DNA from 3 places in the Bacillus sp. AFS031507 genome. Region 1 is predicted to be linked to each of the others. Evidence: predicted binding sites of a transcription regulator. Region 1 holds the regulator's gene; each other region holds the start of a gene.
What was found. The regulator Rex, encoded in region 1, represses fermentation and respiration genes when NADH is low (regulators of the CRP and FNR family bind a similar motif). The targets are predictions, from matches to a motif close to TTGTGAAATATTTCACAA.
Positions count from the first base shown of each region.

Region 2: a site for Rex is predicted at 4,095-4,112, ahead of COE25_RS30230 (cytochrome C oxidase subunit II). Genes of this name have one in related genera too.
Region 3: a site for Rex is predicted at 2,468-2,485, ahead of COE25_RS29945 (DUF3224 domain-containing protein). Genes of this name have one in related genera too.

Region 1 is NZ_NUOW01000035.1:5,229-14,114, reverse strand. It holds gene COE25_RS25110 (NAD(P)-dependent malic enzyme) at 1-1,063, opposite strand, end outside; gene COE25_RS25105 (2-hydroxycarboxylate transporter family protein) at 1,183-2,529, opposite strand; gene COE25_RS25100 (response regulator) at 2,647-3,354, opposite strand; gene dcuS (DcuS/MalK family sensor histidine kinase) at 3,332-4,951, opposite strand; gene COE25_RS25090 (sulfite exporter TauE/SafE family protein) at 5,151-5,903, opposite strand; gene ystJ (NADP-dependent malic enzyme) at 6,130-7,377, opposite strand; gene COE25_RS25080 (redox-sensing transcriptional repressor Rex) at 7,537-8,193, opposite strand; gene moaC (cyclic pyranopterin monophosphate synthase MoaC) at 8,230-8,727, opposite strand.
Region 2 is NZ_NUOW01000013.1:471,965-480,850, forward strand. It holds gene COE25_RS14915 (LemA family protein) at 1-235, opposite strand, end outside; gene COE25_RS14920 (hypothetical protein) at 409-966, opposite strand; gene COE25_RS14925 (SCO family protein) at 969-1,601, opposite strand; gene COE25_RS14930 (cbb3-type cytochrome c oxidase subunit I) at 1,707-3,389, opposite strand; gene COE25_RS14935 (cytochrome c oxidase subunit II) at 3,404-3,871, opposite strand; gene COE25_RS30230 (cytochrome C oxidase subunit II) at 3,887-4,036, opposite strand; gene cyoE (heme o synthase) at 4,254-5,195, opposite strand; gene COE25_RS14945 (2-hydroxyacid dehydrogenase) at 5,440-6,423, opposite strand; gene COE25_RS14950 (DNA glycosylase) at 6,630-7,526, shown strand; gene COE25_RS14955 (amino acid permease) at 7,628-8,886, opposite strand, start outside.
Region 3 is NZ_NUOW01000096.1:256-4,631, forward strand. It holds gene COE25_RS29935 (NAD(P)-dependent alcohol dehydrogenase) at 1-825, shown strand, start outside; gene COE25_RS29940 (hypothetical protein) at 1,040-1,870, shown strand; gene COE25_RS29945 (DUF3224 domain-containing protein) at 2,598-2,993, shown strand.

The sequences.
Region 1 (8,886 bases):
ATACAAGACTTGAAATGGCGTAAGCTGCTGCAAGTTTCATTTCCTCCGTGATGTCGGTTGCCCTTACATCGAGAGCACCACGAAAGATTCCTGGAAAGGCGAGCACATTATTTACCTGATTAGGATAATCAGAACGGCCTGTACCGACTACTGCTGCACCTGCCGCAAGCGCTTCTTCCGGATAAATTTCAGGCACTGGATTTGCCATTGCAAAAACGATTGAATCTTTATTCATGGTCCTGACCATATCTCCCGTTAAAGCCTTTGGACCTGAGACACCAATAAAAATGTCGGTGTTTTTAATCGCGTCTTGAAGGGTTCCATGTATCCTGCCTAGGTTTGTTCTCTCTGCTATTTCTGCTTGCCGGTCGTTCATCCACTCTTCGCCTGGACAAAGAATTCCCTCCAGGCTTACTAACGTAATATTCTTAAAGCCCGCTTTTAATAAAAGCTTGGCAATCGCTATCCCTGCAGAACCAGCACCATTTAGAACAACCTTAACCTTATAGATACTTTTCTTCACAATTCTTAGCGCATTTAAAAGGGCTGCTAATACAACAATCGCTGTCCCATGCTGGTCATCATGAAAGACGGGAATGGTAAGTTCCTTTTTTAAGCGTTCTTCTATTTCAAAGCATCTTGGGGCGGCAATATCCTCCAAATTGATACCACCGAATGTTGGCTCTAATGCTTTAATAATATTGACAATCTCATCGACATCTTTTGTACCCAGGCAAAGCGGATAGGCATCAATCCCTGCAAATTGTTTAAATAAAACGGCCTTCCCCTCCATAACTGGCATAGCAGCCTCAGGACCAATGTCTCCTAACCCTAGGACAGCTGTTCCATCTGTTACAACAGCTACTAAATTACCCCTTCCAGTATGCTCAAAAGAAGCCTCACTATTTTTGGCTATGATCTTGCATGGCTCAGCCACTCCTGGCGTATAGGCTAAACTTAAATCATCGGCATTGTTCATTTCTACTTTACTGATGATGCTAATCTTACCTGCCAGCCTTTTGTGGAGCAGCACTGCCTGCTCTTTTATCTTGCTTTCATTCATTCCAACCTTCTCCTTTTTTCTAATCTAAGATCTAATAGTTAATTCAGGTGACAAGAATTCAATCCATACAATCAAAAAAGTCGGGCCGTGACAAACCGGCACCGCCCGATTTAGGAATATTAGCTTAATAATTTCAGCAAAAGAATAGCCAAAATAACAGTTGAAGCGCCCCCGATTCTTGTTGAAACTTGGGCAAATGGCATCAATGACATCCGATTGGAAGCGGAAAGAATTGCAACATCACCTGTTCCCCCTAAACCACTATGACAGCCTGTAACAATCGCGGAATCGACTGGGAACATCTTCATCAACTTACCTACAAAGTAGCCAGTAGTAATCATTGCCACTACCACAGCGGCACAAACAACCACATATCCTGGGGTTACAATTTTGACTACATCCTTAAGCGGAATATAAAGCATACCTAACCCCACCATTAATGGCCATGTTAAACTTGATGAGACAAATTTATATAAGTGATAAGCCCCTTGTTCCATTTTAGCTGGCATTACTTTTATACTCTTTACAACAGCTGCTGCAATAATCATTAACACTGGTCCAGGAATGCCTAGGAATTTATTCCCCAGTCCACCTAAGATAAAGAAACTACAGGCAATTAACAATCCTGCGCCCATAAGTGGGAAATCAACCGGCTTATCAATTGTTGATGCTTCTGTGATTCCATCGCCGCCTTTTGTCTTCACTAATACTCCATTACCTGTCAGATGCTTCTTTTTCTCCCCTAAGCGCGATAAAATCCCTGCACAAATGATCGCGACAATATTTCCAATCACCGCTGCAGGAATTAATTGCCCTACAAATGTTTCAGAAGATTTTCCGAGCACTTCTGCGTAGCCTAATGACAGCGGCAAAATTCCTTCTCCAATCCCACCACCGATAATTGGAACAACAATATAGAAAAGTGTGTGTTTCATGTCATATCCAAAAAGCAAACCTACTAGAACGCCTGCAGCAACAGATGCTATTGTTCCGACAATAAGCGGTACAAACATGCGTGTGAAGCCTTGAATCAGGACTCTGCGATTCATCCCTAGAATACTTCCTACTACTAAAGTAGAGATATATAGGTAAAGGAAATTGGATGTTTTCATCAACTGGGTAACCGCATTCATTCCAGTCGTGTTAATGACACTAAAATACACTAATATAGACGGAATCAAGAGTGCTAAAATAGCAGGGCCGCCGATATCCTTCAAAATCGGAATCCTCATACCAAGTTCCCCTAGTAAAATACCCATGACAATAATAACGGCAAAGCCGCCAATCATATCCGCTGGAAGCAGGTTATAGACGGCAGAAAAATAGACAACAGTTGCGATCACGATATAAAGCGGAAGTGGAACTACCCCTACTTTCATACTTCCAAATTTACCTAAAAGTCCTTTTTTCTCTTCCTTTTCCCCTGGAACAACCGTAAGCGGTTGCAACTTTCTAGCTGGCTCCATATGTTCATCCCCCTAACTCTTTATGTTTCTATCATATTTCCAATTAAACCGCTTTCATAGTTTATGTAAATTTAATAAGGTTTTTGTAAATAAAAAAAGTAAGCAGTTTTAGGCTGCTTACAAAAAGTTTTTGATAAGATGTTGTTTCAATCGATTAAATTCATGCTGGTATACGGGTCTTCCCACTGTACCGTAGATTACCTTAACGTCCAGGATTCCAATTTCCTTTAAAAAATTTAAATACTTACGAACCGACACTCGAGAAATCCCGACGACCTTCACCACGTCTTCTGTTGAAAAGGGGGTATTTTTTAACTCTTGAATCGTATCCCAAATTTGCTTAAGGGTATCTTTTGTCAATCCCTTTGGTAAATCTTCGATCACGGGCTTATCCTCTCGGTGCAGAATTTGATGGTCCAAAACGTCTTGGTTAATCACTTGTTGAGTTTGAATAAACTTGGTTTGATCCTTATATGCAACTAATGCTCTACTAAAGCGTTCAAATTCAAAAGGTTTAATTAAATAATCAACGGCTCCGTACCTTAAAGCCTTTTTAATCCGCTCCATATCTGATGCGGCTGAAATTATAATCACATCGGTCTCTTTCTCATTTTCACGAAGGTAGATTAACAGCTCTAGTCCTAGTTTCCCCGGCATAAATATATCCAATAAGATAAGATCGATTTCTAGCCTTTCAATATTCTTAATCGCCTCTTCCACGGATGCGGCCATTGCCATCAAGGTAAAACCATGAATTTGCTCAAGATAGCGTTTATTAAATTCTGCTACCATTGGATCATCTTCAACAATCATTACCCGAATCATTCTGGTCCCCCTCTCCTTCATATGGTATATACACGGTAAAAACGGTCCCTTTTCCTGGCTTTGATGAAAGAATTAATTCCCCTTCCAGCTTCTTAACCGCTTGCGAAACGAGATACAGTCCTAACCCCCTATTTTCACCGTTTGTGGAGAATCCTTTGTTAAAAATTTGGTTTTGCAGTTCTTCACTTATCCCTGCCCCCGTATCTTTTACTTCGATTGTTAAAATATCATCGCCATATTCGAATTCTATTGCTATTTTTTTAACCATACAACCATTCATAGCCTCGATGGCATTATCAATTAAATTGCCAACAATGGTTATGAGTTCGTGTGTCACATCAGAAACAGCGGGCTGCGGAAGAGGCTGCTCACAGGAAACTGATAACTCTGCCCCTGATTCCCTTGCATAACTCAACTTTCCAATTAAAAAGCCAGCTAATACAGGGTCCTTTATCTTTTTTGTCACAAAGCCAATTTCGCTATTTCGATGGTCAACCGTTTCACTGATATATTCGACCACTTTTTCATAATAACCTGTATGGACCATCCCCAAAATAACATGAAGTTTATTCATAAACTCATGGGCCTGAGCCCGGAGTGCGTCAGCATATATTCTAACTCCGGTCAGTTGTTCAGCGAGCACCTGTATTTCTGTTTTATCCCGAAAAGTAGCAATCGCGCCGACTACCTTATTACCAACGATCACAGGGACTCGGTTGGTTAAAATGGTCATCCCATTTATATTCTGTTCTTCATCCAATTCAGGTTTACCAGTTTTTAACAAATCACCCAAGCGAGTAGATGACATATATTCTTCGATATTTGTCCCCATCGGGTTATCTTGCAGGCCTGCTTTATCGAACAGCTTTAAGGCCGCTCGATTGACGAGTGTGATGTTAGACTGTTGATCAACTGCCACAATTCCCTCACGCACCGATTGAAGCATCGCGCTGCGTTCCTCTAATAATTTTGCAATCGCAAATGGCTCAAGCCCAAGTAGGATTTTTTTTATATATCTGGCTAAAATCACGGCCCCGAGAACACCGATTAAGATACCAATCATCGTCCCAATATATATCCCTATTCTGCTCTTATTGACGGCCGTTTCCACATTATCAAGAGAAATCCCAACGGCTACTGCCCCGATCTGTTTCCCAGTTGCATCCTTAATCGGCGTAAAAGAACGTAAAGAAGGTCCTAGAGCTCCTTTTGAAATAGATTCATGCTCTTTCCCTTTTAGTACCGGCCCTTCATCTCCACCCTTGAATTGTTTGCCAACTTCTTTGCTATCAGGATGGGATTTACGGATCCCCCTCATATCCATCACAACAATAAAGTAAACGTTTGTCACTTTTCTCATTTCATTCGCAAACGTTTGGATTTCCTTTACATCCTGTTCTCCACTCATCGCATCAATCACAAGCGGACTATGAGCAACCATTCGCGCCACATTTCTCGCCTTCTCAGCCTGACCTTTTTCCGTCTCCTTAGCAATTCTCGAACTGATAAGTAAATCTGTTATCAAAAGTGAAAAAGTAACCACCATACACACAAAGACAATAATTACCGTCTGTAAACTCCATCTTCCCTTTCTCATATTTCCCTCCATCTTTGAGAAGGCGACAGGCACCATTCTGATTTTCACCTGATGACATACTAACCAACAGGGTTAGTAAACGCAAAAAGGATGCAAAGCATTCTTATGAAAATACATTGCAGTCTAAAAGCTTTCTTTAACTTAGGCTGGTCTGAGGATTAATTTTCAAAGGAAGTTAACCATCCTTGCGAATGATGCCTTAACTTATGAGCAAAATAGCTCCTGCGATAATAGGGGTCAGGACCATCGCACTTTTTAATACAGGCTGCGGAGCAAGGGCTGTAAACTTAGCCCCGACATAGGAGCCAATCATCGTTCCTCCTACCACTTCAACTAACAGGGTTAAATTCAGGTATCCTTCTAAATAGTAGCCGATTCCTCCTGCTAAAGCGATTGGCAAAATAACGAGCATTGTTGTACCCACTGATTGTTTAAGCGAAAGTCCCATGATGACAAGCAATCCGATTTGAATGAACGGCGCAGCACCTATCCCAAATGTACCAGACAACAATCCGGTAACCAACCCGACGACTGCCGCTTTCTTAATGAGAACCAGGTTGCCAGGTTTCACTTTTTTGTTGTTTGCCTTTATTTTTTGAACAATAAATAAGCGTACAACCAGTATTACAGCCGACAAAAATAACATCCCTGCTGTTAACCAATGCAAAGAATGGATCGGAATCAAACTGGCTAGTTTTGAACCTAAATAGGAGGCAACTGCCCCAAATCCGCCTACGATTAAACCGGTTTTAATTGAGATATTTCCTTGACGAAAATGACTGTAGGCACCTGACATGCTCGTAAACACCATCGCTGCTAGTGATGTCCCTAACGCCATATGTATTGGTACTCCAAAAATAACTGTTAAGATGGCAATAATAAAGCCGGAGCCGCCCGCCCCAACAAATCCTAATAATATCCCAAGCACAAACATCGTCAGCACAATCGCCAACTTCATCCCCTCCGATTGCAAAACCCTAGATGTCCTTCTAGGAAATGTTAAAATTACTTACCTAAAAACGTGGTCATACCCACCGATTTAAAAAAGAAAAAAACTATCATTCATTATTGTACTAAAAATTTAAAAGGTATATCGGAATTATGCCCTAATTCCCAAAATTTGAAAGACTACCTCTAGTTTGAGATAGTCCTCCCTTAAAAGCTAGATTTTACTCGACCTAAACATGCACTGGTTGTTTTGCTTCTGCTAATGATAATAGGCGTTGTTTTATTTCCTCAACATTGACATTTTTTTGAGCTACCCCTGTTTCCATTGCAGCGTAAGCGACTGCAGCCGCTACTTGTGCTGCGACCCTAGGATCAAAAGGGTCTGGAATAACATGATCAGCATGAAGTTCTTCATCTGAAATTAATCCAGCAATTGCATATACCGCAGCAAGCTTCATTTCCTCGTTGATTTCCTTTGCACGGACATCTAAAGCACCGCGGAAAATACCTGGGAAAGCAAGCACATTATTAACCTGGTTTGGAAAATCAGATCGTCCTGTACCCACTACAAGTGCTCCTGCTTCTTTGGCCGCATCGGGCATAATTTCCGGTACAGGGTTGGCCATGGCAAAGATAATCGGGTTACGGTGCATAGAACCAACCATATCCTTTGTAACGGCCCCGGCTGCTGATACCCCCACAAACACATCTGCGTCAACGAGCGCATCGGCTAACGCTCCTTGTTTTTGCTCGCGATTTGTCATTCGCGCCATTTCATCTTTGAATCGATTCATTCCGAACGGGCGGCCTTCATAAATAATTCCTTTTGTATCGCATAAAATAACATCCTTCGCGCCCATATGCAGCAGGAGCTTAACAATTGCTACTCCAGCTGAACCTGCTCCGTTTACGGCAACACGAATATCTTTAATTTTTTTATCTGCTAATTTTAATGCGTTGATTAGACCAGCGGCTGTTACAATCGCGGTTCCATGCTGGTCATCATGAAAAACAGGAATCTCGCAGGCTTTGCGGAGGCGGTCTTCAATTTCAAAGCATTGCGGCGCAGCAATATCCTCCAAGTTCACTCCGCCAAATGTTGGTTCTAGCAGCTTGACGGTTTCTACGATCTGGTCTGTGTCAGTGGTGGCCAAGCAAATGGGAAAGGCATCAACATCTGCGAACGATTTGAATAACACGGCCTTTCCTTCCATCACAGGCATCGCAGCTTTTGGTCCAATGTTTCCAAGCCCCAGGACCGCTGTCCCATTGGATACCACTGCGACAAGATTGCCCTTCGAGGTATAATCATAGACTTTATTTTCGTCTGCATAAATGTCCAAACATGGCTCTGCCACACCGGGTGAATAGGCAAGGCTTAAATCTTTTGCATTATGTACTGCCACCTTAGAATAAATCCCAACCTTGCCTTGGTGTTCCTTGTGCATTTTTAACGCTTCATCTCGTAAAATTGACATTGAATTTCCCCCACTTCCCGGTTAGTAACCGCTTGCATTTTATCTACCTACATCTTAGTGCATAAGAAAGTATTTTTATAGATTATGTAATTAAAAAAAGCAGGGAGTTAATCATACAAAAGGCCTTCCACAAATTTTGTGGAAAGCCTTTTTAACTAATTATTCTTCATCTATTTCGACCGTTGGATAATGCTTTAAAAAGTAGACTAGCGATTGAAGCTCCACAGCCAAGTCAATATGATGGACCCTTATTAAGGGTGGAACATTTAACCTCGCTGGAGTGAAATTTAAGATCCCTTTTACATTCGCTTGGACCAGTCGATCGGTTATCATTTGTGCGGCAGGAGCCGGAACCGTTAATATCGCCACTGAAATATTAGTTTCTGATAACACCTTCTCTAAATCGTCCATAGGGTGAACAGGTACCTCGCGAATCATGGTTCCCATTTTGTCGGGATCCACATCGAAGGCGCATTCTATTTTTGTGTTATTATTTTTTAAAAAGTTATAGTTTAAAAAGGCAGTCCCAAGATTTCCGACTCCTATTAAGGCAACCTTAGTTAATTCATCCTGATCTAGGGTCTTTCGGAAGAAGGATATTAAGTAATTAACATTATACCCATAGCCCTTTTTTCCTAACGCACCGAAATAGGAAAAGTCGCGGCGAATCGTTGCTGAGTCTACCTTTACTGCTTCACTCAATTCCGCTGAAGAGACCCTTTGCTTGCCTGAACTTTGCAGGTTTTTTAGAAATCGATAATAGAGGGGCAGCCGTTTTGCTGTCGCCTGTGGTATTTTCGTTGTTTCATTACTCATAATCTCCCACACCCCATGAATGGTTTAGTTAAAAATTTATTTAACTCTTTCATCTCTTTTAAAATCACCGTTTTTACCGCCCGTTTTTTCGACAAGATACGTCGGTCCAATTACCATACCTTTATCAACGGCTTTACACATATCATAAACCGTTAAGGCACATGCGGATGCGGCTGTTAACGCTTCCATTTCTACACCTGTGTTCCCTTTCGTTTTAACGGCTGCAGCAATATATAATTGATAGTTCTCATCCTTATCCTGTTCCCAAGAGAAAGAAATATTAACACCTGTTAATGGAATCGGATGGCACATTGGAATCAAATCCCATGTCTTCTTTGCTGCCATGACAGCTGCTATCTGGGCCACAGCTAAGACATCGCCCTTCTTCATCTCATTATTAGTTATTTTATCATAAATTTCTTTACTAACGGTAATGCTGGAATGAGCAAGCGCCGTACGTGCCGTTTCCGGCTTATCACTGACGTCGACCATTTTTGCTCTGCCTTCTTCATTAAAATGCGTAAATTCTGCCATATAAAAAATCCTCCCATCAAATCATACACTATTTTTCCTTATATGTGTGTGAAACTTTGAACTATATATTACATTTTATGTCGGTTTAAGACTTCACTCCGCTAATATGGCGAGCAGTTTATTGCCGACATACCGGGAATAAGGTACACTAATCCTATG
Region 2 (8,886 bases), on a different contig from region 1:
CGGCTAGTCTTGCACGTGCATCTGAGATTGATGCAATCACTTCTTTTTCATGCGAAGCAAAACCCTTCACTGTATTTACTAAGTTCGGAATTAAATCCAGCCTTCTTTGCAGTTGGTTTTCAATTTGAGAATAGGACTGGTCCACATTTTCCTCTAAATTGACAAAAGAGTTATAGCTGGAAATTAACATTGCACCAAAAATAACAATCACTGCTACAATTATTCCAATCACCATATAACCTTTTTTCAAAATCATCACGTCCCTTCCCTTATAGTATATTTCAATTTCAAAAATTTTTCCTTTTCCAACAGTTATCATTTATAAAAAGCACCAAAATTACATTCATATTTTAGCCTTTTCACAAAATAGAGCCTAATCCATATAGGCTTAGGCTCATCTGTATTTAATTATTCATATTTCGATGGATCAACAAAAGCGATATAAACCTTATAAATCACCATGCAGATTGCCGTCGTCAAAAATCCCCAACCAAGCGTGATTTGCTCGATTACAAGGTAGTTATTACATAATTGCACTGGCGAGTCAATGTACAACCAGCCCATTCCAAAAAACAAGATGGCAAAAAAGTAAAAAGTAATGTCCTTCCCAATTGGGCGAAGTTTTTTCCAGCTATCCCTTAGTGGTATACCAGCTAGTAATGGTAAACTGACAAATTTAAATAGTTCCATGCTTTGTTCATTCAATGCTTCATCCATTGAACGAGGCAGCGTCCAGTAAACAACTATGATAACAAACAACAAAATTCCTGGTACACCATTACCATTCCATTTTTCAAAAAAGTGAGGGAATCGCAGTTGAAAAAATCGTGCAATTAGAAATCCTGTAAAAATTAACAAAGGCATTTGCATATGCATGTGAATAACCATGACTGATTCCATTAAATTTGCAACAGGAGAAAGTATTAAGGCAAGAAGTAACAATAAGCCATAGATTGATTGCTTCAAGATTACTCCCCCGCTTCCTTCTTAAGAATACCTACTAGCTTATTAGCAGCTTCAGCAATCTTTTTATAGTCTAAGACATCAAGCAGACTGCCATTTTTATCCACTAAATAAAAAGCTGAATTATGTGCAAAACTTCCATTTCCGTCAGGAATAACAATAACACCAAATTCTTTTAACAACGAATCCAATTCAGCTTGATTTGGTATTCTTGCCATCCTCCATGTTTCTCCATCACTATTAAAATAGCCTCGGTATTTTTCTAATGTACCTGGATCATCCCTGACAGGATCAAAACTTATGCTTAAAAATTCAATATCTTTGCCCATATATTTGCTTGGTATCTTATCGTAAACCTTAGACATGTTCATTTCTAATTGCGGGCAAACTGTTGTACAAGACGTATAAAGAAAGGTAATAAATACATACTTGCCCTTAAACTCAGAAATAGAATAATTCCGCCCCTTACTATCCTCAAAGTTTACTTCTGGGAATTTGGGCTTATCGCCAATTAGTTTATTGACCCGTGCCGTTTCTGACGTAAATGCTCGGAATCCATCGGTTCCTATATAGAACAACGCACACCCAAATAAGATAACAAGCAAACACGCAAATGTATTATGCCGAGTTTTGATCACGAAGATCACTTCCCAAATTATTGATTTTGCAATTATATATGACTAAATTAAGAATAAAGAGATAGCCCAAACCAACGAGCTATCTCTTTTTTAATTAATAATATATTACCAAGTTTTGAATGGTGGTGATCCCGGAGGTGCATTAACGATAAATTCAGTTAATGGGATGACATAGGCCATTGCAACAACTAATAGCATTATCACAATCCAAAGGCCCCAACGCTCTGTCCAATATGGAGTTTTAGTTGCATTATCTTCTTCCTCAGCAATAGGAAATTCTGTTTCTCCCTTTGGTGCAAAAAACATCATATTCATTACTGCATACACTTGAAGAATAACACCGATAATTAATAAGGTGCCGCCAACAGCTAAGCACATTAAATATGGGCTCCAGCTTAATGCTGTTGCATTGTCTCCATAAGTTGTAAAAGAAGTTCTACGCGGGGAACCAAGTAATCCAACCCAATGCATAGCACCTGACATAAAGATCATTCCTATTGTCCAAATCCAAGTTTGGATCACACCTAATTTATTTATTTGCGGTGTTAATACACGTTTTGAAATATATGGAACTAACCAATAACTAATGCCAAAGAACGTCATCACTACAGACATGCCAAGCGTTAAGTGAAAATGTCCAACAATCCACATCGTATTATGAACGACCTGATCCAATTGGTTAGTGCTTTGAGCAATTCCACCAGCACCAGCAGGTATAAAGGCAATCATCGCAATCATTGGAGCTAGGAAACGAACATCGCCCCATGGCATTTTTTTATACCATCCGATTAAGCCTTTTCCACCTTGTTTTCTTGCTGTACGTTCAAAAACGGCAAACATGGCGAATGCTGTCATTAAGGACGGGAATCCAATCGCCAAACTCATAAATACGTGCATAAATTTAACGGCTGGATCAATTCCTGGGTCAACAATTTGGTGATGGAATCCACCTGTAATATTCATAACTACTAAGCCAATAATAACAACACGGGTTAACGTATCACTCCAGCGTTTTCCACCAATAATTTTAGGTACAATGACATACCATGCGGAAACAGCAGTTAAATACCAAATATTAACTAACGTATGTCCAAAGGCCCAAAATAGTGTACGTGCCACCATAACATTGATTGTTTCGACCCAGCCAAATGACCAAGGAATAATCATAACGATTACTTCTATCGCTACAGGTATGGAACCGAAAAATAATAGGACAAATACTCCAGTAGCAAAATAAGCAAGGATTGGTACATGCTGTCCTTTGTTATTCTTTCTCCAATTCGCAACTTGGATAAAGGCACCGAAAGCACACATCCAAACACCAACCACAATTAATGCTAAACCAATATAAAACATTGGTGCAGCTGCCATTGGCGGATAGAAAGTATACATTACAGATGCATCACCCATAATGATTGGAATTACTGCTAAAACAAACCCGACAATCTTCAATCCAAAGCCAATCCATGCGATCTTTCTTACTTTAGGAAGAATCCCCCCTAAAGTATGTGAAAGACTGGCATAAAAATAACCAATCGTAAAGAAAGCAGTTAATACAACAACTAATATTAAACCATGTGCTGTTAGAACTTGATAATAGTTTATCCATGATGATAATTCCAGAATTTCGGCACGGTTCAGTCCCTGCACAAGGCCAAGAATTCCGCCAAGAAGTAATGCTATAAATGCTACAAATATATATGATTTCGTTAATAGGGCATCTTCCTTGCTGATTCCCATCACTCTACCTGCTTTATCTTTAAATGTCTGTGATTTTGCTGTTTGCATTTTGCTTCCCCCCTTTATTTAACCGTAATTGTTGTACTCATCATTTGGTGACCGGCACCGCAATATTCATTACATAACACTAAATACGTTCCCGCTTTATTAAATTTTTGAGTGATTTTTTGAATATGTCCTGGCATGACCATTGCATTTAGGTTCGTACCTGCAACTTCAAATCCATGGACAACATCTTTTGAGGTTAATGTAAAATGCACTGTCGATCCAGCAGGGACTTTGATATTACCTGGATTAAAACTGAAAGCTTGTAATGTCATAACTACTTCATATTCATTTTCGCCAACCTTGGTAATACCCGGTTTATCGAATGGCGCTGTTTGGTCTACCTTTTGTGGATCAATTAGTTCATTATTACTCGGTGGTCCCATTTCCAAGGCAAATGCTTGATAGCCAGTAATAAGCATGAATATCATGATCATACCGAAACTCAAGGTAAGCCATATTTTTTCATCAAGATGCATTTTCATATCTGTCATCCCCTCCTATACTCTAGCCATATAAAGGCCATATATTATTAAATACGTAGCGAGAATTACGACCCCAACCAATCCTACAGAAATCCATGTTCCTTTTAATGGAGCCTCGTGCCCTTCGCCATGCTTTTTTTTGTTGTTAACTTTTGTGTCCCCCACTGAAAATCAACCCCCTTATATTTCATACCTTAATAATAGATGGGAATGATTATCATCGAAGTGAACTGTATCACATTTGCTCAGCTTTTTTCGTGAACACCCAAAAGGAACTGCCTTTTTTCAAACACAAAAAAGCTGCTCCATTAGTTTGCAAATAACTTGCATACTTTCGGAACAGCTTTCACTTATCTATAGTTTGAGTTTCATTTGATCTCGACTAACTAAATACCGGCAATGTAACAATTACCATCAAGAGAAACAATATTGTTATATAATTAACGGAATATAGAAAATTCACATGTGCCCATTTTAAATCATCTTTAGTAAAAAATCCGCTGATACTCACAACCAACCATCCAACGTTAAGCAACGTAGCAACCACTATAAAAGTATTTCCAAGCATCGTTAAAAAAAATGGTAATGGAAATAAGCAAGCAATATAGATCACCATTTGCCGTTTAGTCACAGCCAATCCGCGAACAACGGGAAGCATGGCTACTCCAGCTGCTTTATATTCTTTATATTTCTTTACGGCAATCGCAAAGGTATGCGGCATTTGAAAAATAAACAAGATAAGAAACAAGATCAATGGGACTCTTTGAAAACCAGGTGCGATTGCTGTCCATCCTATTAAAGGTGTAACGGCACCAGAAACACTTCCAATTACTGTATTGATTGTATACCGCCGTTTTGACCACATGGTATATAAAATAACATAGGTAAACCATCCGACAAAGGAGTATATCGCCGCTTCAACGGTCGTAAAGAGTAAAAGGATTTGACCTAATATACTTAGAGCAATACCTATTGTTAAAACTGCGTTCAAAGAAATATTCCCCGTTACTGTTGGACGACCCTTTGTTCGATCCATTACAGTGTCAATATCAACATCGTACCAGTTATTGAGCACGAGTGCCCCAGCCATTACCATTGTACTTCCGAAAATTGTTAAGAAAAATAAATCCAGGTGGGCTGTAAATGAAGCATTGGTAAAATGTAAGGCTAACCAGAATCCTGCAAAGACAGGCAAAACATTAGCGATTAATACATTTGCTTTAAAAAGTAACTTTAGATCATTCATTATGTTTGATGTATTTCGTTGATTCAATATCGTAACTTTTCCATCCTTCTGTAGAGAAGGTATCTCATTATTGGTCATCTAATATCCTCTCCTAAGAAGTCTTCCAAACAAACCAAAGTTAATTCTATCATACTACATTTCGATTATCTCACAAAATCCGGTGTCAGGCACCTAGAAATGGCTGTTGGATATTTCCATTTGGAACTTCTAGTATTATTCTTTTGTCCTTTTTAAAAAAATCCATACCCTATGTTTTAATCGTAGATTAATAAAACAGGCGTGGAGAATCCTTTGTTTAAGAAGATTCTTCACGCCTGTTTATTTAGTGAACTTCGGTTAAAACATCTTGATTAATTAATGAAAGCGGCTGTTTACCCTGCAATCCAAGGACTAGATTTTCCGCTGCAACTTTGGCCATTTTCAATCGAGTTTCGTAGGTAGCTGACCCAATATGCGGCAGGGTGACTACATTATCCATTGATAAAAGTGGGTGATCTGGACTTACTGGTTCCTGTGCGAAGACATCTAACCCTGCAGCTAAGATATCCCCATTTTGAAGGGCCTGAACCAAGGCATCTTCATCCACAGTTGCTCCACGCGAACCATTAACAAAAATGGCGGATTTCTTCATTAGTTTAAATTCCTTTTCTCCAATTAGCTTAACTGTCTTTGGTGTTAGTGGTGTCATTAAGCAAATGAAGTCTGCGTGCTGACAAATTTCTTCAAGGGAACAGTAGGTTGCTTGATAAGTTTGTTCGGCTTCTAAATTTCGTGAGCGATTGTGATACAAAATGGGCATATCAAAGCCAAAATGTGCACGTTTGGCAATGGCTGAGCCAATCTCTCCCATTCCGATAATTCCCAATGTCTTATGATGCACATCCACTCCATACAGATTCTCACCCACTTGCGATGTCCACTTCCCTGACTTTACAATCTGATTTAATTCCGGCATTCTTCTAGCGGTTGCTAGTAATAAACCAAAAATGGTATCGGCAACACTATCATTTAAAACCTCTGGAGTATTAGTAGCCATAATTTTTCGCTTAGTTATTTCAGGAATATCTAAATTATCGTAGCCAACTGAGATATTGCTGACAATTTTTAGTTGAGGCGCAAGCTCCAAAAACTTTTCATCCACTTTTAGTCCAGAGCCCAGAATCCCTTCAGCATCCTTTAATTCTTTATAAAAGCTAGGAAGTGACTCCGAATCTAATTTTTCAAAATAAATAACTTCACAAGTTTCACGTACATATTCTATAACAGTAGAATCGACTTTTTTATAGACAATAACTTTTGGTTTCAACTAAGATTCCTCACATTCAGAATTAGATTCTCTATCATTCAGCGATTAACATTACTACATAATCAATATACACGTAATTGCATGAATAATAAAAAAATTTGAATGTAACAGCAAGATAAAAAAATATTTTTTTTACTTTTATGATAATAATAGAATATAGCAAAAGGAAGGGGTAGGAAAAATTGTCCAACACACTTGGAGAAGAAATTAACGAAGTTAATGAATATATTGTCATTCCATTGCCTGAAGCGTTTGATATGAAAGCAAACTTTGGATATCTGCAGCGGAATAAAAATGAATGTATGTATGAAATTGAAAATGATAACATTACAAGAGTCATCGCGATTGGCGAAATTCAAACACTTGTACAAATAAAAGTAAACGAGAAAAACCAAATGGTTGTTCACTTTTTAAAAGGTAAACCGCGCGATCCTAATAAGGTAGTCCATTATATTCGAGAATGGTTTGACCTCGATAACGATTTAACTCCTTTTTATGAAATTGCCAAAGCTGATCCCTTACTTAAAATGCCCGTAAAAGACTTTTATGGATTACGCCTTATCGGCATTCCCGATTTGTTTGAAGCTCTTTGCTGGGGGGTCTTAGGCCAGCAAATTAACTTAGGATTCGCTTACACATTAAAGAGACAATTCGTTGAAAAATTTGGTGAGTCCATTGAATGGGACGGCAAAAATTATTGGATATTTCCGTCCTATGAACGAATTGCACAACTCACACCAAAGGATCTCGCAGATATTAAAATGACCGTCAAAAAGAGTGAATATATTATTGGAATTGCCAAATTAATGGCGAGCGGCGAATTATCCAAAGAAAAATTAATGGAAGCCGGTCATTTTAAAGAGGTCGAAAAAAGCTTAATTAAAATACGCGGGATTGGCCCATGGACTGCCAATTATGTGCTGATGCGCTGCCTTCGTTTTCCGACTGCCTTCCCGATCGATGATGTCGGTCTAATTAATGCGATAAAAACGCTATTAAATATGGATAGAAAGCCGACCAAAGAAGAAATCCTTGCATTATCAATCCCCTGGGCAAATTGGGAATCCTATGCAACCTTCTATTTATGGCGAGTTCTCTACTAGTCAAAAAGCACTAGCTAGGTTTAGCTTGTGCTTTTTGGCAGGTGCCATAACTATTCTATTTTAATTCACCCTATAGAATTTATACCCTTCCTCTAAACCTTCTATTTTGATGACATCTCATCAAAAGAACATTCCTTTAGTGGAACGACCTTCGATTTATGAACGAGTTTATACCCGAGCCATAATGCCAAAAAGATCGGTAAACCAATATACGACACTGCTACTCCATACCAATCAATCTCACTTGCTAAAAAAGCTTGATAATTTTGGCCGAAAATGACAAAGACACACATTGCAAAAGCGAGAATCGGACCAAGCGGGAACCATTTCGCTTTAAATTTCAAATCATTCATGTCCCTGCCCTGGGCCAAATATGCTTTTCTAAAACGATAATGGCTGACTGCAATTCCTAGCCATGCAATAAATCCGGTTAAGCCTGACGCATTTAATAACCATGTATACACTTGATCTCCAAAAATGGACATTAAAAAGGCAAAGCCTCCGATAATCGTCGTCATGACAAGGGCATTCATCGGAATTCCGCGATCATTTACATTTTGTAAAAATTTAGGAGCCTGGCCGTCTTTTGCCATGGACCAAAGCATGCGTGTCGATGCATATAAACCGGAACTCCCTGCCGATAAAACCGATGTCAAAATGACCGCATTCATCACAGATGCTGCAAATGCAATGCCCACTTTCTTAAATACAAGGGTAAAAGGGCTGACAGCGATGCTATCGACATCCCTGCCTAACAGGTTTGGACTTGTATAAGGAATGATTAGGCCAATGACAGCAATAGCAACGATATAGAATAGAAGAATACGCCAAAATACTTGTCGAATCGCCTTTGGAACGTTTTTCTCCGGCTCTTCACTTTCTCCTGCAGCAATCCCCACGAGTTCCGTACCTTGAAAGGAAAAACCTGCAATGAAAAAAATACTTAAAATGGACAAAAGGCCGCCATGAACAGGAGCATCTCCTATAGTAAAGTTTTTAAACCCGATAAACTGTCCGCCAAGAATACCGAAAATGGTAAGCAAACCGACTCCAATGAAAACGATGATTGTCACTACTTTTATTAAAGAGAACCAGTACTCGGATTCTCCGTAACTTTTAACCGACAAGGCATTCAATAAAAAGATTAGGCCTAAAAACAGTGAACTCCAGACGATGCTCGGTACATCCGGAAACCAGAACTTCATAATAATTGCTGATGCAGCTATTTCAACCGCCAGTGTAATAGCCCAGTTGAACCAATAATTCCAACCAAGCGCAAAACCAAATGCCGGATCGACAAAGCGACTGCCATATGTTGAAAATGATCCCGAAACCGGCATTAAGGTAGCCATTTCTCCGA
Region 3 (4,376 bases), on a different contig from region 1:
TTTTGGCTGCCTGCCCGAATAACACTTGGTTTTAGACAACCCAAAAAAACTACATTGGGGATGGAGTTAGCTGGGGAAGTTGAGTCAGTAGGAAAAGATGTCAAAAGGTTTCAGGAAGGCGATCAGGTTTTTGCTGCTTCTCTATTGGGTTTTGGTGCTTATGCCGAGTATAAGTGTCTGCCTGAAGATGGACCAGTATCTATTAAGCCCTCCAATTTAACATATGAGGAAGCAGCTGCCATTCCGATTGGAGCACGCACTGCATTGTATTTTCTTAGAAAAGCTAATATTCAGAGCGGTCAAAGGGTTCTAGTTTATGGTGCTTCAGGAAGCGTAGGAAGTTATGCAGTTCAGATTGCCAAGTATCTCGGAGCAAATGTTACAGGGGTATGCAGTACCACAAATATAGAATTGGTAAAATCTCTTGGAGCGGATCAGGTAATTGATTACACTGCAGAAGATTTTTCGAGTAAAGGCGAGACTTATGATGTGATCTTTGAAGCGGTTGACAAGAGTTCGTTTTCGGATTGTATGAAATCGCTAAAGAAGGACGGAACCTATATAAATGTCACTGTACCGTTACCAGGTGTTCGAATGCTATGGACTAAATTGACAAGCAGCAAAAAACTAATATTGAGTCAAAACTCACCTGAAACTTCAGAAGCTCTAGATTTTCTTAAAGAACTTGTTGAGACGGGGAAGTTAAAAGTGGTCATTGACAGATCCTATGCGTTTGAAGAGATCATTGAGGCTCATAGATATGTCGAAAAAGGACACAAAAAAGGTAATGTCGTCATAACTGTGGAACCTAATAACCAATCCTAAAATATGAAGGACTATAACAAGATGATATGTACCAAATAATGTAGTAGTAGGCGGTAATCCCGCAAAAGTAATTAAACAAATAGAATAATAAACTAGGCCTTATTGGTTAATAAAGAACTTAAGTTGATGGAATTAGAATTATATGCAAAACAGGGAGAAATCCAGGTTACACGTATCTTTCGTTCACCCATAAACTAAATATGGGGTGATGAATGTGTTATTACGAAATCAAATGGACACCACTTCTTATCAACAAAAGTATTTTCGTCCATCATGTTTACCAACTTTAAATTTGAGATTTAATAATGGGGATTTTTTCTTACCATATTATGAAAAAACTCATGACCAAATTCAAGTACCAAAAGAATTAACTAGAACCCCAGAAGATACCCTGCTTAATTATTTTAGTATTTTGCGTGAAGCAGAAAATATGGGAGGGCGAAGTTGCGGTTCGATTGGTCAAGCACTTATTCCATTTCCGCTTGCATACAATTTTTTGTCTAAGAATTATCAAATAAAATTAAGCTATGAAGATTATTTAAATTTATTTGCTGGTGTAGGTCATACGAATTTGATAAAGCTTTGTCAAGTGCCAGATGGAAAACGGGGATTAAGGTTTTTTTATGAAATTGAAACGATAGAGGGGTTTGAGGGCAAGAGGGCTGAGTATTTTGGCTATTCATACGGATTTATCCAGCTTATTCACGAAGAAGGAGGTTATCGAATATCAGATTTGCAACAGCATCAGGAGGACTTTCTATGCGCACCTTATCATGGATGGAGTCATGATGGGGAATCAGTAATAGAGGTGAAATATGGAAATTGGTGCAAGTTAATTCAGGTAATATACCCAACTATAAAAAGTGGATATGTTAAAAATATTTGTTTTCACGGTAGGGATGGTGCTGATCATTGTTTAATGTTTATTACATTAACAAATGGAACTGACATCGAAATTGCTCAATTTCGCAAAGTGGGCATTGAAAAGTGGAAACAGATAAAAATGAAGCCCGAAGAAGAGTGTTTAACAGAAAAAGGGGACTGATAAGTTATATACTTTTTGAAATCGGTGCGCTTGTATATCAAAGAAAAAGGCTGTTGCGACAGCCTTATTCTTATCCTATTAAAGGTTGCAGGTTAATGAAAGAAGGATATTAAGAAATTGGAGAGGAAAGTAGTTTGGGAGAAAGTTAAATAAAGTTGCAGAACAGATAAATTTTTTTATCTAATGCTACTTTTGGAACTAAAGGAAAAAATTGATAACCTATCGTTACGCTTGTTATTTTTTGATAAGTAATGAAACTTTTATAAATTTTAACACGTAGTAAACGATTATGGGCATGGAGGCGATCATGCTAGCGGTTCAAGCTGTGGTAGCGGATGTTCCTCTAAAGGGAAAATTTAATTTATAAAGCCCGTCCACCGAAAAAAAGAGGGTCGCCGGTCGATAAGAGAGGTTCATAAAGCTAACGGGTTCCGTTTCCTATCGAAAAACCCGAAAATGCAATTAAAAATGTAATTAAATTTGTACCGCTTTTTGTATCTGTTTTTGTAATGAAAATAAAATGGCTCAGTTCACTATACTGAGCTATTTCTCCTATCCATTTTCGATAGCCTGTTCAACTAACACACCCGTTACTTTAAGTGTAATATTTCACAAAGTTCGTAAAGAAAAATTAATAAAAACAATCCTATGCTATTATTGATAATGGTGCTTTTTGGATATTATACTGGAGGTGAATTACTATTTAATAATGAAGGGAGATTTACGTATGGAGGTAACATTTACAGTAAGCAAATGGGATGAAAAGCCAGTAGACGACACTAGAAAAGAATTCCCTATTAATATTGCCCATGTTGAATATGATATTGAGGGTGAATTAACAGGAAAAGCCTTTGTTGAATATTTATTATTTTATATAGACTCTACTATAGATGATGGTCACTTGGCCACTTCTAAAATTTCCGGATTTCTGCATTTCGAAGGAACTTACAAGGGAAAACAGGGGACATTTACGGCTATAGAGCAAGGAATATTTGATAAAGGAGATCTAGATTCTCCAGCAACAATCATCAAAGCTACCGGTGACTTAGAAAGCTTAAAAGGGTCTTATAATTATAAGTTTACAGGTGAAACCAGTAAGATGATTCTAGACTTTAAATTCTAATCAAACAGTAAAAAAGGGCATCTCTGTACTACCAGGAATGTCCTTTTCGTCGAAAGAGCTTCCTCAACTATCCTGCCCGTTACTTGAATAAGAAAAAGGCTTTACCCCTTGTTGAAGTAAAGCATGCGTTACTTGAATAAGAATAGTCTTTCTCATTTATGAAGTAAGCTTATTAATTTATATGGATTTTAAAAAGTCCTCTAAATTTAACAGATATATATCTTTATCCTTTTCAAAGAAGAATTTACTCCCACAGAATCATCATAATTAAGGATATCGCCATTCAAATTTAATAGATTGAAACTTTGTAAGCAATTATTTTTCATTGAGTACAAATGTATTTTACCTTCTTCGTCATAACCATTATTGAACAAGACAAAGTTATTCATGATCGCAAACGCTTTGCTACCTTCAACTGGAATATTATTAAATATTTCATAATCATTCTTTTCAATTTTCATTAAAGGAAAGTCCGAGTAATAGTAAATATAAACTGTTTCCTCTGAGGTTACATTTAAAGCATAGCAATCATCAATATAAGGAACTTCATTGTTTTCCGGTAATAACTTTATGGATTTTTTATTTTACTTACAGAAAATTTTGGATATATCTTGTTACTAACATCTTATTGGATTTCATGTTTGCTATTTTCCCCATTCATTATTTGTTTCAAGATATTTTAGGGATTTACAAATTGGTTAATATTTCTTCGTGGGAACGATTTATTCTTTTCGTTGCTCTATCTGTTATTATTTATGGTTTCTACAAATGGCAAGAGATGATTTTTAAGCCCGAATTGAAAGAAAGAGGACGAATATACTAATTTGCTCTATGTCACGGAAGGATTATCGATAATACAGTAACCATGTACAATAATTCTTCTCCTGGATTCACCAAAATCCGCCTCCTTTAGACATGGTAATTTTAATTAAAGGATGTCCATCTTTAGAAGAATTACTGCACAGTATTAGTCAAATACGACATAAAAACATCTATATTTCTATCCTGTTCTTCAGCTAACCTGCTCCGTTAGCACAATAAGAAAAGCTGCCACAATTGGCAGCTCTGATCTTTCGCTAAAGCACCCATTAGCTGCAATTAGTAATTCCTCTTATTGAGTAAATAATGTATAAGTAATAGCAAATAAACACAGAAGTCCTGAAACTAAAAACAGTATTTTTATAAGCCAATAATTAATAATTCGTGGTAAGGGTGTAATAGTTAAAATCTATTGCATACATGTATCAGGATTTTGATACTTTTTTTTATTTAAAGAAAAAATACCAAGCCATAACAGCATAAGCCCAGAGAACAATATAAAAATATTCCAAAAGAAATCACTCAAAAAATTCTCACCTTTAATTTATCATTTTAGCGAATTTC